DNA from 2 places in the Janthinobacterium sp. SUN033 genome. Region 2 is predicted to be linked to the other one. Evidence: predicted binding sites of a transcription regulator. Region 2 holds the regulator's gene; the other holds the start of a gene.
What was found. The regulator FNR, encoded in region 2, switches genes on or off when oxygen is low (the NO sensors DNR and NnrR bind a similar motif). The targets are predictions, from matches to a motif close to TTGATNNNNATCAA.
Positions count from the first base shown of each region.

Region 1: OX460_RS16415 (DUF3079 domain-containing protein) is a predicted target of FNR. The motif match lies at 3,244-3,257, and genes of this name have one in related genera.

Region 1 covers NZ_JAPQNV010000003.1:737,411-744,979, reverse strand. The annotation lists gene OX460_RS16445 (hypothetical protein) at 136-375, shown strand; gene OX460_RS16440 (GFA family protein) at 532-924, shown strand; gene OX460_RS16435 (hypothetical protein) at 1,164-1,511, opposite strand; gene OX460_RS16430 (GNAT family N-acetyltransferase) at 1,711-2,172, shown strand; gene OX460_RS16425 (GNAT family N-acetyltransferase) at 2,309-2,716, shown strand; gene OX460_RS16420 (hypothetical protein) at 2,746-3,204, shown strand; gene OX460_RS16415 (DUF3079 domain-containing protein) at 3,342-3,542, shown strand; gene OX460_RS16410 (hypothetical protein) at 3,607-3,777, shown strand; gene OX460_RS16405 (MFS transporter) at 3,781-4,926, opposite strand; gene OX460_RS16400 (TetR/AcrR family transcriptional regulator) at 5,174-5,791, shown strand; gene OX460_RS16395 (GNAT family N-acetyltransferase) at 5,795-6,265, opposite strand; gene OX460_RS16390 (hypothetical protein) at 6,317-6,811, opposite strand; gene OX460_RS16385 (tetratricopeptide repeat protein) at 7,142-7,569, shown strand, end outside.
Region 2 covers NZ_JAPQNV010000004.1:730,687-739,663, forward strand. The annotation lists gene OX460_RS20400 (response regulator) at 1-1,258, opposite strand, end outside; gene fnr (fumarate/nitrate reduction transcriptional regulator Fnr) at 1,508-2,266, shown strand; gene OX460_RS20410 (FixH family protein) at 2,270-2,794, opposite strand; gene ccoG (cytochrome c oxidase accessory protein CcoG) at 2,897-4,279, opposite strand; gene ccoP (cytochrome-c oxidase, cbb3-type subunit III) at 4,282-5,202, opposite strand; gene OX460_RS20425 (cbb3-type cytochrome c oxidase subunit 3) at 5,195-5,398, opposite strand; gene ccoO (cytochrome-c oxidase, cbb3-type subunit II) at 5,400-6,014, opposite strand; gene ccoN (cytochrome-c oxidase, cbb3-type subunit I) at 6,030-7,457, opposite strand; gene ccoS (cbb3-type cytochrome oxidase assembly protein CcoS) at 7,695-7,871, opposite strand; gene OX460_RS20445 (heavy metal translocating P-type ATPase) at 7,871-8,977, opposite strand, start outside.

The DNA of each region.
Region 1 (7,569 bases), on a different contig from region 2:
CATAGCTGGCTATAATGAAAGAGTCACGCAGGATGCCCTGGGGGATGGTTTGAACCGTAGTTGCGGAAGCAGCGTTTTGAGGAAGTGCTCCTCACGATAGACAGTATCAAGTAATAAAACCTGGAAATACTCAAAATGATGGATTGGACCCCTATAGTCTTTGTTACGTTCAAGGCTCTCGTGCTTTGCACGGGCATGTTCTTCGCCATCAAGTGGCATTACGATCAAGGGAAGAAGGGGAAAGAGCAGGAGGCGCGCGCGGTGCTGCGCGCGGGCGGCAAGGTAGCCGCACTCTTCGTGCTCACGCTCCTGGGCCTGGGGCTCGTCACCTTTTTCGTCGTCAAGATGGTCGGTCTGGAGATGATCTGGCCCTGATGGCCAAGAATAGTCTGCCGGTATCCGGTGATGCGGCAGCAATGCCCCGTTGCGCGGCAGTCCCGCGCACGCACGGCGCTTTCTGAATCATGTGTACCTTGTCTGTTTGGAAATACTGTGTAAAAATACAGTGTCAACTTTCAAAAAGGACTCCTCATGATCAAAGGCAGCTGCTGCTGTGGCTCGGTAAAGTTTGAATTGACATCCCCCCCGGCAATGATGGGCATGTGTCACTGTTCCCGTTGTCGGAAGGCCGGAGCGAGCACCCTGGCCTTCGTTGATAAAAATTCATTTACCTTGCTGGCGGGACGGGAATTCATTCAACGCTATGAGCCGGAACCTCCGTTTACATATGCAAGAACTTTTTGCAAAAAATGCGGAACTTCTTTAGGGGAAATTGGCTCAGAGAATGATTCATTTCCCATCTCAGTCAATTGCCTGGATGATGACCCTGAGGCAAGAATACAATTCCATGTGCATGTTGGCTCCAAGCCTGCATGGTATGAGATTTGTGATAGTGCAAAACAGTTCCAAGAAAGTCCGACATAATAAGAAAAACCAGTCATTTGACTAGCTTTTCTTATCGCATGTTGTCAGGTCCGGTGCGGGAGGATTGCTTTTATTCGCCCATGGCCCTGATGCCTTGATATCTATTTCGTGGCTTGCTTTTCAATTGAGCTGGCATCGACGACGTCCAAGGCCTTTGTCCATGCGCCAATGGTGGAACTGGCCCTCGCGCCCATTCGACCTTGGCTTCCCAAGCGATCATTTATGCGCGATGCCCCCCTTTATCGGCTAACTGGCACGAACACTTCCCATTTTTTCTGTGTCGTGGGCTTTACGGTCTTGGCGCAACTCACGGCAACATTGAATCCAGACAGGCCGTAGCTTTGCGGAACCCATTTCACACGCAAAGCTGCCGCGCATTTTGTCACCAGAATCTTCCGGTTCGGCTCCAGGACTTGCCAACTTGTGCCATTTTTGGAGTTCTCTGCTGCAATGAACTGTACTGCGGCCTCCCTGATTTCAAACAAGCCATGGATGTCGCCGCGTGTCCGGTCCTCGTCAAGCGTGGCCGCGAGTGCCGATGAGACGCCAGCAATAAGAAAAACGGCGACGACCAAGGAAGCGTACATGCGTCTATTCAAACGTAACGGTGCCAACATATTTACAATCCTTGCCAAGTCTGTTCGATATCAGATAGAGATATGAAAGGTTTTGCATTTTACATTCAACAATCCCGGATCCACCGTTTTTGTTCTCCACTGGCGAGTGCGTACTTTTCGTGGCACGATGATAAGTTCATCGGCTACCCATTCAACTGACTGAACGCACATGGCTTTTACTTTTCCCCCGTTTTCCGATATTCCCCACGAAGAATGGCTCCTTCTGTTGAATCACCCGGACGTCATCCGCCATATGCCACTGGCCACCGAACGTTGGACGGATGGCGCTATTGCGGAATGGGCGAAAGGCAAGGACGCGCAATGGCAAGCGAATGGCTATGGACCGTGGGCTATCCGGGTGGATGGCGCGTTTGCCGGCTGGGGCGGTTTTCAGAAGGAAGGGGGCGAAGCTGACCTGGCACTGGTATTGCTCCCCGGGTTCTGGGGACATGGGCCCGCGCTGGCGCGCCATTTCATGCACCGCCGGCTGGAACTGGGCATTGGTCCGGTCAGTATCCTGCTGCCGCCCAGCCGCACTCGCGTCAAGGGGCTGGCAAGAATCGGCTTCCTATTTGATCGCGAGGTGGAGCATAAAGGCCAACGTTTTTTGAAGTTCCGGACATCGGAATGAGCGTCACATGCACGGTGGGGATGGAAACAGTCTTTCTCTCCCGCAACTGGCATACTATTCAATGCATATGCGAATCTGAGCAAAGTTTGCAGAAACAAGCTGCGCCCATGCGCGATCACTTTCCACTTTTGAATCCATGAAAAACATCACCGTCGAATATCGCCATAACTTCCCCCTCGATCCGCTCGATGTCGTCCGTGTCTTCGATCAATCCGGCATCAAGCGTCCGACCGACAATCTCCCGAGAATCGCGCGCATGTTCGCCGCGCCTTGCCTCTCGCTGTCGGCTTGGGTGGATAATGAGCTGGTGGGACTGGCCCGCTCGCTGACCGATTATGCGTATTGCTGCTATCTGTCGGACCTGGCCGTCGACCAGCGGTACCAGGGCCTGGGTATCGGCAAGGAACTTGTCAAGCGCACCCAGGCGATCATCGGCGACGACGTGTCCTTGATACTGCTCTCCGCCCCGGACGCCATGTCCTACTATCCGACGCTCGGTTTCGAGCCTGCCGGCAACGCCTACGTCATCCGGCGCAAACATTGAGCGACTGTTTTTAACAATTCCCGCAGCTGATGAAACCCGTCTATACCCTCGCCGAAGCTCTGGCAAAAGATCCCGGCCGCGTCGCCAAAACCCAGGCCCTTACCCTCGACAGTGCCAGGCCCCACATGGGCCTGAAAGGCAGGCATGGCCTGTTCGCTTCCGATGCCTGGTGGGAAAGCATCGAGGCTAAGCGCCTCCCGACGCAAACCGTGACGGGCATCATCGAACGCACGTATTTCGCGGGCCAGGACAGCCGCCGTGGCGATCAGGTCAACAGCGTCACCTTGCGCCTGGCGGATGGCTCGGCAGTGGACGAAAGCATCTACATAAACCACAAGCAAGACATCAGCCTGTTCGTGCCTGGCGCGATGGTGACGATGGTCTACGCGCAAGATGAGCTGAAGGCACAGCCGGCCGCCGACGGCGGTGTCAATGTGGCGCGTATCGTGCTGGAAGTGGCCATATCCATCAGAAACGATAAAGAGTAGGGGGCGGCGCCATGCCGATGCTCCACGATCTGCACAAGCTTGATATTGGACAAGTTTCTAGCTGAAATTGGTTTGACCTCCCCCCGCGCCAGGTCTAGAGTCATCAACAAGACCTAACCGACCCCGGCGCCCACACCATGGCCAAGCCTTTTCCCTTGAACCCTAAGAACCCCGAACGCATCTGCTGGGGCTGCGACAAGTATTGTCCGCCGGACGCCATGCGCTGCGGCAATGGTTCCGAACGCACGCAGCATCCGATCGAATTGTTTGGCGAAGGCTGGAATGACTGGGGGCTGGCGGCGGCCGACAAGGCCGACAAGGACGAACCCCAGCCTTGACGGCAAGCGCAGCACGCGGCGCGCCGCTACAATCTCTTCATCGCGTCCGCGCTGAGGAGCCTCCATGCAAGAAACCCTGTCCCGCTGGCTGGCAAGCAGCGCCGGCGATGTCCGGTTCGTCGAGCACCCGCTGCGCAACACGGCCACGGTGGCGCTGTCGCATGCCACCCTGGTCCGTTTCCTCGCGCAGACGGGACACGTGCGGCGCATCATGAGTGTCCCTGCGGCTCCCTGATGATCAATGCCCGGCCACGGGCGCGCCGCCGTTGCGCCGTCCCGGCCGGAAACCATGCGCGCGGGTAGACCAGGCGATCGCAAAGGCCAGCACCAGCAAGCTGACCATGGCCCATGGGAAGGCGCCCGCGCCCCAGGTTTCCAGCAAGGCGCCGCCTGCCACGCCCGCTGCCGCGATGGCTCCATTCCACGCCACCACATTCATCGACAAGGCCACGTCGGCGCCGCTGCCGGCCGTGTCGGCCAGCGCCGTCTGCAACAGCGTTGCCGCGCCGCCAAAGGACAAGCCCCAGACGGCCATGCCCAGGTAAATGACAATGGGAAACTGTGACGCGATGCCCAGCACGAGGGCCGTGGCGGTGAACACGCCCAGGCTGACCAGCACAGTGCTGCGCAAGTGGCGCTCGACCAGCTTGCCCGTGATCCAGATACCGGCCATGGCGGCGGCGCCGAAGACGAGCAGCACCAGGTCCACCCGCTCCGTCAATCCGGCCGGCGCCACGAACGGGGCGATGTAGGTATAGAGAATGTTGTGCGCCAGCATCCAGGCGATGACGACGGCCAGCACGGGGCGCACGCCCGGCGTCGTGAAGACGCGGCGCAGGGGCAGGCGTTCATGGACGGACTGGCCCGGGTAGTCCGGCACCTTCGCCAGCACCCAGGCGATCAGGATCAATGTAAGGGCGGAAATGATCCAGAACGCGGCACGCCAGCCGACGAGCGAACCGAGCAAGGTGCCCAGCGGCACGCCCAGGGACAGGGCGACGGGCGCGCCCACCATGGCCAGCGCCAGGGCGCGGCCTTGCTGATGCGGCGCCACCATGCGCCGCGCGTAGCCGGCCAGCAAGCTCCACGCCAGTCCGGCCGCCATGCCGGCAAAGAAACGGGCCGCCAGGGTCAGCCAGTAGTGGGACGACAGCGCCGTGACGGTATTGAACACGAGAAAGCCGATGATGGTCAGCAACAGCACGTTGCGGCGGCGCCAGCCGCGTGTGGCGATGGTGAGCGGAATGGCTGCCAGCAGGGAGCCGAGGGCATAGGCCGTGACCATTTGCCCGGCCAGCGCGGCGCTGATGCCGAGTCCCGTGCTGATCTGCGGCAACAAGCCGGCGGGCAAGGTTTCCGTGACGATGCAAATAAAACCCGTCATGGCCAGGGCCAGCAAGCCGGCGACGGGGAGGCGGTCGGCCAGCGCAGGGCTGGCTCCGGTAGTGATAGTGGCGTGATTCACGGCAAACATCCTTGTCAAGTGATCAGGCGCAGGAGTGCCCCTGACCGTCGTTGCGGTACATATGTATCGATCGGTACAAATATAGGCGATGGCGCGCCGTGTTGTCAACGACTTCTGTATCGAGTAGTATGTAAGTGGCATACGGGTAGATGAGAAGGAGCGATGGATGGCGCAAATGGGACGGCCGCGCACGTTCGACCGGCAGGCGGCGGTCGAGCAGGCCATGTTTTTATTCTGGCAGCAGGGATATGAATCGACGTCCTTGAGTCAGCTCAAGGCGAGCCTGGGCGGCGGCATTTCCGCGCCCAGCTTTTATGCGGCGTTCGGCTCGAAGGAAGCGTTGTTCCGCGAAGCGGCGCAATGCTATCTGGACACGTTTGCACGCGTGACGGAATGCCTGTGGGACGATGGCCTGGCGCCGCGCGCGGCCATCGAGCTGGCCTTGCGCCAGTCGGCCAGCATGCAGTCCGATGCGGGCCACCCGCCCGGTTGCATGGTGGCGCTCGGTTGCATGAGCGCGCCGACGGCCGAGCATGCGGCTGTGGCCGCGCCCCTCACGCAATCGCGCGCCCGCACGCGTGCCGGCTTCGTGCGCTGCGTCGAGCGGGGCATGGCCAGCGGCGAATTGCCTGGTGATATGGATGCCGTGGCGCTGGCGTCCGTCTTCGACAGCTTTCTGTCGGGCGTGGCTATCCAGACCCGCGATGGCGTGGGCTACACCGTGCTGGACGGCGCCATCACGCAGATTCTGCGCGTGTGGGATGCCAGCCGCGTGCCGGGCTAGACGCTAGGCCGTAAAGCGAAACTCCAGCACGTCGTCGCCATACTTGTCCGTCTCGCCCGTCGAGGTCCAGCCCAGGTAGCGGTAAAAGCCGTAGGAACGCGAAGCGGGGTCGTCGGAGCAGCCGAGGAACAGCCGTTGATGACCGTGCGCGCGCAGTTCCGTCATCACCAGTTCCAGCAGGGTTTTGCCGATACCGAGGCCTTCGAATTCCGGCAGCAGCGCCAGGACGATGATTTCGCCCGTGTCGCGCTCGCCAAAGCAGTAGCCGACCAGCTGGCCGTCATGATGGCAGACGTGGCCAGGCAGGCTGCCCGAACGCATCATTTCCGCCCAGGTGCCGGCCGTGATGCCCACTTCCGCCAGGCGTTCCGCGGACACGGCGTTTTGCCGCGTCCTGCCCCGCAAGTCGATAAAGGCCGGAGTGTCTTCCGCCTTGGCGGGATGGAAGGTAATGGAAGCTGGATGTGTCGTCATGTCATTACTCGCTGGTGTCGTGTCTGTGGCGGGAGTGAGGCTGGATAAACCTCATTCCCAAGGTTTGCGCATGGTTTGCGCATGGCGCTGCCAGTCAAAGATTTTGCTATTCTCGATTGCCTGCTGGCCGGGATTGCCGCTATCGATGATTTCATCCTTGACGATAATCAAGTCGTTTTTGTCATTCAAGCGGTATTCCCGATAGCGTTCGCAATCCTGTGCGCGCCGGGCGATGGTAATTAATTTGCTGGCTTGCCACGCATAGCTGTCTTCATAAAAGCATTGCGCCGCGCAGCCGCAATTGGGAATGCCCCCTTCGATTCTTTGCTCGGCCATGTTGATGTTCAGATTCGGAATGGCTGACAAGGGTTGATTGAAACGGTATTGCTGCGCTGGCGCATCCCATAACCATACATCGGAACAGCGGATGCGTCCCTGGCTATCCGTGTATCCGGTGACCCACAGGTCGGCATGGCCGTCGAAATTCATGTCCAGCAGCAGCGCGTGCAAATTGCCCGTGCCGCTGCTGCTGCAACTGCCATTCATCCACTGCTTTCCGATTTTCAGCCGATACGTCTGTTTTTCATCGTGATTCGCATAGAGGATATCTGCCGCTTGCCGCACTTTGCCTGTCGCGGCTTTATCCAGATGCAAGGTACCAGCATAAACCGAGGTGGAAATCAGGGATAAAAGCAGAGCGATCAGTTTCATGGCGATATTTATGGGCGGGCACGAGTGCACAATGCGTGGATTACATCAGGCGGAGAATCATCATACTGCATGAATCCGGCAATGCGCCACACGGTTTCCTATCGTGCATTCTGCGCGGAACAGTGCTGTGTACAATGCCAAAAAATCCCCGAATAAGGAATCTTTATGAGCTCCTCTCCTGAATCTTTGAATGAAGCGGGCATCCTCGCCTATAACGACGGTCATTATGCCGAGGCCTTCAAGCAATTCGATGCGGCGGCGCGCACGGGCGATCCGGCCGGCCAGCATTTATTGGCCAGCCTGTATTACCAGGGCCATGGCGTGACGCAGGATTTGCCGAAAGCGGTGGAATTGTTCACGGCCGCCGCGCAAGCGGGTTTCCCGCCGTCGCTGGCCAACCTGGCCCTGATGTATGCGGGCGGCGATGGCGTCGCGCAAGACATGGCGCAATCGCTCGCGTATGGCCGCCAGGCGGCCGAGGCGGGCGATGGCCAGTCGCAATTCAACCTGGCGCAGGCTTACCGCAAGGGGATTGATGTACCGCAAGACTATGCCGAGGCGGCGTTCTGGTACAAGCAGGCGGCCGAAGCCGG
Region 2 (8,977 bases):
ACTTGCGCTGTTCCGTGTCGAGCTTGGTATTGCCCAGCAGATACACCATGCCCAGCACGGCATTGAGGGGCGTGCGGATTTCATGGCTCATGTTGGCCACGAAATCGCTCTTCGCGCGGTTGGCCGCCTCGGCCCGGTCGCGTTCCTGTTCCAGCTCCGCCGCGCGCGATTCGAGTTCCTGCTGCAGGCGGTCGCGTTCGCTCATCAGGCCGTTGAACGCTTCCGTCAGTTCGCCGATCTCGTCGCGCTGCTGCACCGGCACGGGCGTGAAGCGGCTGCCGCTGGTGCGCAGGGCCAGCAGGGTGTCGCGCAGGCGCACCAGCGGCGACAGCAGGCGCACGGTGACCCAGCCCAGAACAAAGGCGGCCAGCAGCGAGGCGAGGATGCTCCACAGCACCAATCGGTACAGCACGCCATCGAACGGTTCGAAGGCATCCTCGACGGGGAGCGAGGCGGCCAGCAGCCAGTTCACGGATTTCAGGCGCTTGAAGCTGTTAACGGCCGTGATGCCGCGGCTGTTGGTGCTGACCATGCTGCCTTCGCCATCTTCCTTCAGCAGCCGGGTCGTCGTCAGGTTGGCGTTCGGCTTGCGCGGTTGCAGCAAGCGGCTGGTATCGGGGTGCAGCACGTAGCGCGGCACGGCGCCGCGCGTGAGAATGAAGTAATAGCCGTTCTTGCCGATCTTTTCCGAGCGCAGGCGGCCCAGCAGGTTGTCCTTGTACAGGCGCAGCACGCCGATCACCACGCCGGCCACCTGGCCATCGGCGGCCAGCACGGGCGCCACCATCTGCACGATGGGCATGCCGCTCGACTTGCCCAGCATCGGTTCGGTGATCATGGGCTGGCGCGTGCGCAGGACGGTCTGGAAATACTCGCGCTCGGCGACGTTGATGCCGGCGCGCCCCGCTACCTCCGGCATGTCGGCCACGACGGCGCCATGCGCGTCGAGCACCAGCACGTCATCGAACAGCACCAGCATCGAGCGGCGCGAATAGTATTCGCGCAATTGGGCGGGCCGGGCGATCAATTCCGGCGGCTGCTGCCTGGCCGTCAGGGTGACGATCTGCAGCAGCATGCCCAGCTTGTCGTCGAGCTCGGCAGCGGTGCGGGTGATCAGGGACGATTGCTGGCTCAGCAGTACTCGGGTGAAGTCGTCGCGCATGTGCTGCACCTGGATCATGGTGACCAGCGCGATCATGGCGATCGAGGTCAGGCTGGTGGCCAGCGCGACTTTTGCTTTAATGCCGAGAGGCTTCATGATTTCCTTTTCAGTACCGGGCGGCACAGGCGGCAGATAATGCTGTCAGGAATTTTCCTATCAATGCCCCAGCTTGGCAAGCGCCGCCGCGCAAATTGCCCGTCCCGGATGGGCTTTTGACGATGTTGCCATATAATTAAAGGCTGGACGTCGTTTATTCGCCGAATTTACGGTGAAATTGGCATACGGCAACCCTGTATGCGGCTGTATGCAGTAAACTTGTTGTTGCATTTTCTAAAAGGTACCGACATGACTGAAGCGCTACTCACTCCAACCTTGCCCACCGTGAACGTGGAGGCGTTGCGTGCGCGATGCTCGACCTGCAGCATGCATCAATTGTGCCTGCCGATGGGCCTCGATGTGGGCGATATGGACAGGCTGGATCAGATCATCGGCCGCCGCCGCAAGATCGTGCGCGGCGCCTCGCTGTTCCGTATCGGCGACTCGTTCCAGAACCTGTATGCGATCCGCCTGGGGCATTTCAAGACGTACCAGATCAATCCGGGCGGCGAAGAGCAGGTGACGGGCTTCCAGATGGCGGGTGAACTGCTGGGCATGGACGCCATCAGCGCCGACCGCCACCACTGTAATGCGGTGGCTCTGGAAGACAGCGAAGTGTGTGAAATCCCGTTTTCCAGCCTGGAACAATTGCTGGGCAATATGCCGACCCTGCTGCGCCATTTCCACCGCATGATGAGCCAGGAAATCACGCGCGAGCAAAGCGTCATGCTGTTGCTGGGCAATATGCAGGCGACGCAGCGCTTTGCCGCCTTCATCGTCAACCTGGCGTCGCGCTATGAAGCGCGCGGCTATTCGGGCAGCAATTTCCAGCTGCGCATGTCGCGCGAGGAAATCGGCAACTACCTGGGCCTGACCATCGAGAGCGTCAGCCGCCTGCTGTCGAAGTTCAAGAAGGAAGGCTGGCTGCGCGTCTCCAATCGGGAAATTGAAATCCTGCAGCCGGCCAAGTTAAAAGCCATTACGGCCGGCACGGACGTCTGCAAGTAAGACTTACAGTTCCTCGTCCGCATGCAGCGCGATGCTGCGCTGCAGGGGCCAGGTCCAGATGCCGGACAGGCGCCACTCGCGTTTGTCGTTTTCCACCAGCACTTGCCAGCGGCTGCGCTCGAGCATCGGCAGCGCCACGGAAAAATTGCCGGCTGCGTCGGGCTGCACCAGCACCTTGATATCCTTTTCCGGCAGGGTCGCATGCGCCAGGTGCAGCTGCAAAGGCGCCTGATAGGCCTTGCCGAAGCTGTGCACGGAACCGGTCAGGCGTGCTTGCGCCACGTCATACGACAGGCGCGTATCCATCGCCAGGTCGCTGGCGATCGTGTCGCGCTTCAAATCCTGGTTGATCGCCTTGCCCTGCTTGTAATAATCGCCCACCACCAGCGCATCGGGCTGCGTAAACGCGATATAGCCCATGAAGCTGCCGACGACCACGGACAGGCCGGGGCCGATCATCAGCAGCCATGGCCAGCGATGCTTGTACCACGGTGCAACGGGTGCTTGCAGTTTCAGACTGTCGGACATGGTATTTCTCCTGTGTAAACGGCCAATCCCCGTGCGGGGACCGGCCTTCCTGCAACTTCGTGGCGGCGGCGAGGGCACCCGGTCCCCGTCCGCCTTTCCTTGTTAACGTGGCACGATGAATACCGCGCTTTCACGCACATGCAGCGATGGGTCGTCCAGCGATTGCAATTCGATCGCAATCTTGTTCGAGCCCTTCTCTCCCACGCCGTGCGGCACGCGCAGGCGGATGGGCCAACCCAGCGTTTCCGTCGGCTGCAAGGTCACTTCTTCGCGCGTCAGCAAGGTCAGGCCCGGCAAGCCGGAAGCGCTGATTTTGAAATGCTGGCTTTGCTCCGACGTGTTCATGATCTGCAGGCGGTAGACGTTTTCGATCATGCCGTCTTCCACTTCGCGTCCCATGGAACCGCGGTCGCGGATCACGTCCATTTTCAGGGGCGTGCGCAGGGCCAGCGAAGTACACACGGCGATGATGATCAGGGCCAGGATGGAAGTGTAGATCAAGACGCGCGGGCGCATGGCGCGCTGGCGTATCTGCTTCGAATTGAAGTTGTTTTCCATCGCATGGTCGGTACTGTAGCGTACCAGTCCCCGTGGCCGGTCGACCTTGTCCATCACGCTGTTGCAGGCATCGACGCAAGCGGCGCAACCGATGCATTCATACTGCAGGCCGTTACGGATATCGATACCGGTCGGACACACCTGCACGCACAGGGTACAGTCGATGCAATCGCCCAGCTTGTCGTTGTTGCCGGCCTTCTTGCTCATGGCGCCACGTGGTTCACCGCGCTTGGCATCGTAGGTGATGATCAAAGTGTCCTGGTCGAACATGGCGCTCTGGAAGCGCGCGTAGGGGCACATGTATTTGCACACCTGCTCGCGCAGCCAGCCCGCGTTGCCGTAGGTTGCCAGACTGTAGAACAAGACCCAGAACCATTCCCAGGGACCGAAGTTCAGCGTGGTCACCGACTGCGCCAGTTCCTTGATCGGCGTGAAGTAGCCGACAAAGGTAAAGCCCGTCCACAGGGCGATGGCGCCCCATACCAGGTGCTTGGCCGTCTTCTTGAACGCCTTGCGCACGGAGGGGCCCTGCTTGTCGAGGGCCATGCGCGCACTGCGCGTGCCCTCGATGCGGCGTTCGACCCACAGGAAAATTTCCGTGTATACCGTTTGCGGGCAAGAGAACCCGCACCACACCCGCCCGGCAATGGCCGTGACGAGGAACAACAAATACGCACAGATGATCAGCAGGGCCGCCAGATAGATGAAATCCTGGGGCCACAGCACGACGCCGAAAATGTAGAACTTGCGCGTGGTCAAATCGAACAGCAGGGCTTGCCTGCCATTCCAGGTCAACCACGGCAAGCCGTAGAACGCGAGCTGGGTAAGCCATACGCATACCCATCGCCAGGTAGCGTAGCGTCCTTTGGCCTCGCGAGGGTAGATTTGCTCGCGGGCCGCATACATCTTGATGACTTGAGGTTCCATTTTTACTTTGCGGGTGCCTGCGGATTCGACAGGCTCCAGACATACGCCGACAGCACGTGTACCTTGGATTCGCCGAGGAAATCGCTGAAGGCCGGCATGGTGTTGCTGCGTCCCTTGCGTACGGTTTCCATGATGGTGTCGGCGCTGCCGCCGTACAGCCAGGTCTTGTCCGTCAGGTTTGGCGCGCCCAGCATCTGGTTACCCTTGGCATCGGCACCATGACAGGCCATGCAGGCGCCGAACTTGGCCTTGCCCAGCACGGACTTGACGGGATCCGAGGTCGAGCCGGACAGGCTCAGCACATAATGGGCCACGTTCTCGACATCCTTTTCGGACCCTAGGGCGGCGCCCATCGGTGGCATTTGCCCATTGCGGCCGTGCATGATGGTGGTCTTGATGATGTCGGGTTCGCCGCCATACAGCCAGTCCTTGTCGGTCAGGTTGGGGAAGCCCTTGTTGCCGCGCGCATCCGAACCGTGGCATTGCGCGCAGTAGGTCAGGAACAGGCGCTGGCCGATGGCTTGCGCCTGCGGATCGGCGGCCACCGTCTTCAAGTCCTGGCTCAGGTACTTGTTGAACAGGGGACCGTAGTCGGCTTCCGCCTTCTTCAGCTCTTCCTCGTACTGGCCCGTCGATTTCCAGCCCAGGCTGCCGGCATAGTTGCCCAGGCCCGGATACAGGAACAGGTAGGCCAGCGAGAAGACGATGGTGATGTAGAACAACCACATCCACCAGCGCGGCATCGGCGTATTGAGTTCCTTCAAGTCCTCGTCCCAGACGTGGCCCGTGGTGCCGTCAGCAGGGGCGCCCTCGACCACTTTGATTTTCGACTGCGAGTACAGCAGCACGCCGCAGCCGATGATGCCCAGCAGGGACAGCACGATGATGTAGATATTCCAGAAGCCATTGGTAAAGTCAGCCATGGTTATGCTCCTTCGCCAGGGTCATTTCGGCTTCGGCCGGATAGTCGAGCGCGTCGTCGGCGAACGGCAGGCGTGCCGCCGCGTCGAAGTCGCTGTTGCTGCGGCTGAACGTCCACCACAGGATGCCCACGAACGTCGTAAAGGAAACCACCGTCATGACGCTGCTGGCGCTGTCAAACAGGTTTTCGATTGCCATGCTAATTCCTTGTTTTGATTAATGTACCGAGGCCTTGCAGATAGGCGACCAGGGCGTCTTCTTCCGTCTTGTCCTGCAGCTGCGCGGGGCCGGCGGCGATCTCTTCATCGCTGTACGGCTGGCCCAGGCGTTTCAGGGCGCGCATCTTCGGCATGATGTCGTCAGGCACCAGCTTGGTCTTCGCCAGCCAGGGGTAGGACGGCATGTTCGACTCGGGCACCACGTCGCGCGGGTTGTTCAAGTGCGTGCGGTGCCATTCGTCGCTGTAGCGCGCGCCCACGCGGGCCAGGTCGGGCCCCGTGCGCTTGGAACCCCACTGGAACGGACGGTCGTAGACGAATTCGCCGGCGACCGAATAGTGGCCATAGCGTTCCGTTTCCGCGCGCAGCGGACGCACCATCTGCGAGTGGCAGTTGTAGCAGCCTTCGCGCACGTAGATGTCGCGGCCCGCCAGGCGCAGCGGCGAGTACGGCTTCAGGCCGGCGACGGGTTCCGTCGTGCTCTTCTGGAAGAACAGGGGGACGATCTCGACGGCGCCGCCGATGCTGATCACCACCGTGACCAGGGCGATCAGCAGCCAGGGGTTTCTTTCAATCCATGCATGTGAAAATTTCATTTGCTTTCGCTCCTATCAGGCGTGCGCCGCGTTCAGTTCCGGAATGCGGGCGACGGGGAGTTTGCTGCCGCGCAGCGTCATCCAGGTGTTGTAGCCCATGATGCACATACCCGACAGGTACAGCAGGCCACCGGCCACGCGCACCACGTAGTACGGATACGTCGCTTTCACGCTCTCGACAAAGGTGTAGGTCAGGGTGCCGTCCGGATTGACCGCGCGCCACATCAGGCCCTGCATCACGCCGGCGATCCACATTGCGGCGATGTACAGCACGATGCCGATGGTGGCCACCCAGAAGTGCACGTCGACCAGGCGCGTGCTGTGCATCTGCGTGCGGCCCGCCAGGCGCGGCAGCAGGTAGTAGATCGAACCCATGGTGATGAAGCCCACCCAGCCCAGGGCGCCCGCATGCACGTGGGCAACGGTCCAGTCGGTGTAGTGCGACAGCGAGTTGATGGTCTTGATCGACATCATCGGACCTTCGAAGGTGGCGATGCCGTAGAACGACAGCGAAACGATCATGAATTTCAGGATCGGGTCGGTGCGCAGCTTGTGCCAGGCGCCCGACAGGGTCATGATGCCGTTGATCATGCCGCCCCAGCTTGGTGCCAGGAGGACCAGCGAGAAGACCATGCCGATCGATTGCGTCCAGTCAGGCAATGCCGTGTAGTGCAGGTGATGCGGGCCCGCCCACATGTAGGTGAAGATCAGCGCCCAGAAGTGGACGATCGACAGACGATACGAGTACACGGGGCGCTCGGCCTGTTTCGGAATGAAGTAGTAGACCATGCCCAGGTAGCCGGCGGTCAGGATGAAACCCACCGCGTTATGGCCGTACCACCACTGGATCATGGCGTCCTGCACGCCCGCATAAGCGGAATACGACTTGGTGAACGAGGCTGGCATGACGGCACCATTGACCACGTGCAGAATCGTCACGGCCAGGATGTAGGCGCCGAAGAACCAGTTGGCCACGTAGATGTGCTTGACCTTGCGCTTGATCAAGGTGCCGAAGAAAACGATGGCGTAGGCGATCCAGACGACGGCGATGAGGATGGCGATAGGCCATTCCAGTTCCGCGTATTCCTTGCCGCGTGTCATGCCCAAGGGCAGGGTGACGACGGCGCACAGGATCACCGCTTGCCAGCCCCAGAACGTGAAGGCGGCCAGTTTGTCGGAAAACAGGCGCACCTGGCAGGTGCGTTGGACAACGTAGTACGAAGTAGCGAACAGGCCGCAGATGCCGAAGGCGAAAATCACCGCATTCGTGTGCAGCGGACGCAAGCGTCCGTATGTCAGCCATGGTATGTCGAGGTTCAGGGCAGGCCAGGCCAGCTGAGCGGCGATGATAACGCCAACCAGCATGCCGATGATGCCCCATACCACAGTAGCGACCGCGAATTGCTTCACGATCTTGTAGTTATAGTTCAGCGATTGATCCACAAAGACTCTCCCTGGAATTACTATTTATGATGGTGGCCAGAGAGTAAGTGTTTGACCGGGAAAAAACTTTGATGTGGATCAAAATTCCCCGGATGAAATAAGCGTAGCGAACTGGCATCGAAATAAAGTGATATTTCGATCAAAAAAGCCGGATAAGATCCCTGCAAGCGCTGCTTGACCTGTGTCAAAAGACGCTTGCCGGCGCTGGCGGGCGCCAGCGTATTGCGTGAGAAAAAGTCAGGCCGGCGGTTCGCCGGGTGCTGGCTTGGCCGGCGTATCGTCATCCTGCAGCACGCGCAGGCCAGGTCCGACGAGGTCGTCGAACTGGCCGCTGTCCGAGGCCGTGAAGTACACCCACAGGGCGATGAAGACGACCACGACGCTTAAGGGGATGAGGAGGTAGAGAGCTTCCATTAGACTTTCCGCAGGCGCAGGGCGTTGGCGATGACGACGGCCGAGCTGGCAGCCATGCCGACGCCGGACAGCCAGGGGTTGAGGAAACCCAACGCGGCGGCCGGGATGGCCGTCAGATTGTACAGGGTTGCCCAGCCCAGGTTTTCGCGGATGATGCGCATGCTACGCGCCGCCGTTTTCGCCGTGTCGAGCACGGAAACCAGTTGGCTCGACAGTAGCACCGTGTCCGCATGCGCCTGCGCCAGCGCGGCGCCGGAACCCATGGCGAAGGACACGTCGGCGCCGCTCAGCACGGCGGCGTCGTTGATGCCGTCGCCGACCATCGCCACCACGGCGCCCGTGGCCTGCAATTGCTGGACGAAATCGAGCTTTTCATCGGGCAGGCATTCGCCGCACGCCGTGTTGATGCCCAGTTCCGTCGCCACGCTTTGCGTCAGCGCTTCCTGGTCGCCGCTGAGCAGCACGACTTGCTTGCCGCGCCGGTGGAAATACGCGACGACGTCAGCCGCTTCCGGGCGCAACGCGTCGCTGAGCAGGAAACGCGTCAGCCAGCGCCCCTGCGTGCCCAGGTACAGCGGCGTCATGCCCTGCATGCCGACGGCCGTGTCGCCCAGCGGCGGCCCGGCGAGGGCGGCAACAAAAGCCGCATTGCCCAGGCGGTAGCGCACGCCGTCAACGATGCCTTCCAGGCCCTGGCCTTGCACTTCTTGCAATTGTTCCGCATGCGCGCGCGGCGGCTGTCCTGGCAAGCCCTCTGCCGCTGCCAGGATGGCCTGCGCCAGCGGATGGGCGCTGCCCGCTTCCAGCGCGGCGGCCACCTGCAGGCAAGCGTCCTCGCCCATGCTGCCGAGCCCCTCGGTTTGCCGCAGCACGGGCCGGCCCAGGGTCAGGGTGCCCGTCTTGTCGAAGACGATGTGGGTGGCGCGGTGCAAGGTTTCCAGCACATGCGGCTGGACGATCAGCACGCCGCGCCGCAGCAGGCTGTCGGTGGCGGCCGCCAGCGCCGTCGGCGTGGCGAGAGACAGCGCGCAGGGGCAGGACACGACCAGCACGGCGATGGCCACGGGCCACGCTTGCGACGGGTCATGCCAGCTCCAGAAGGCGAA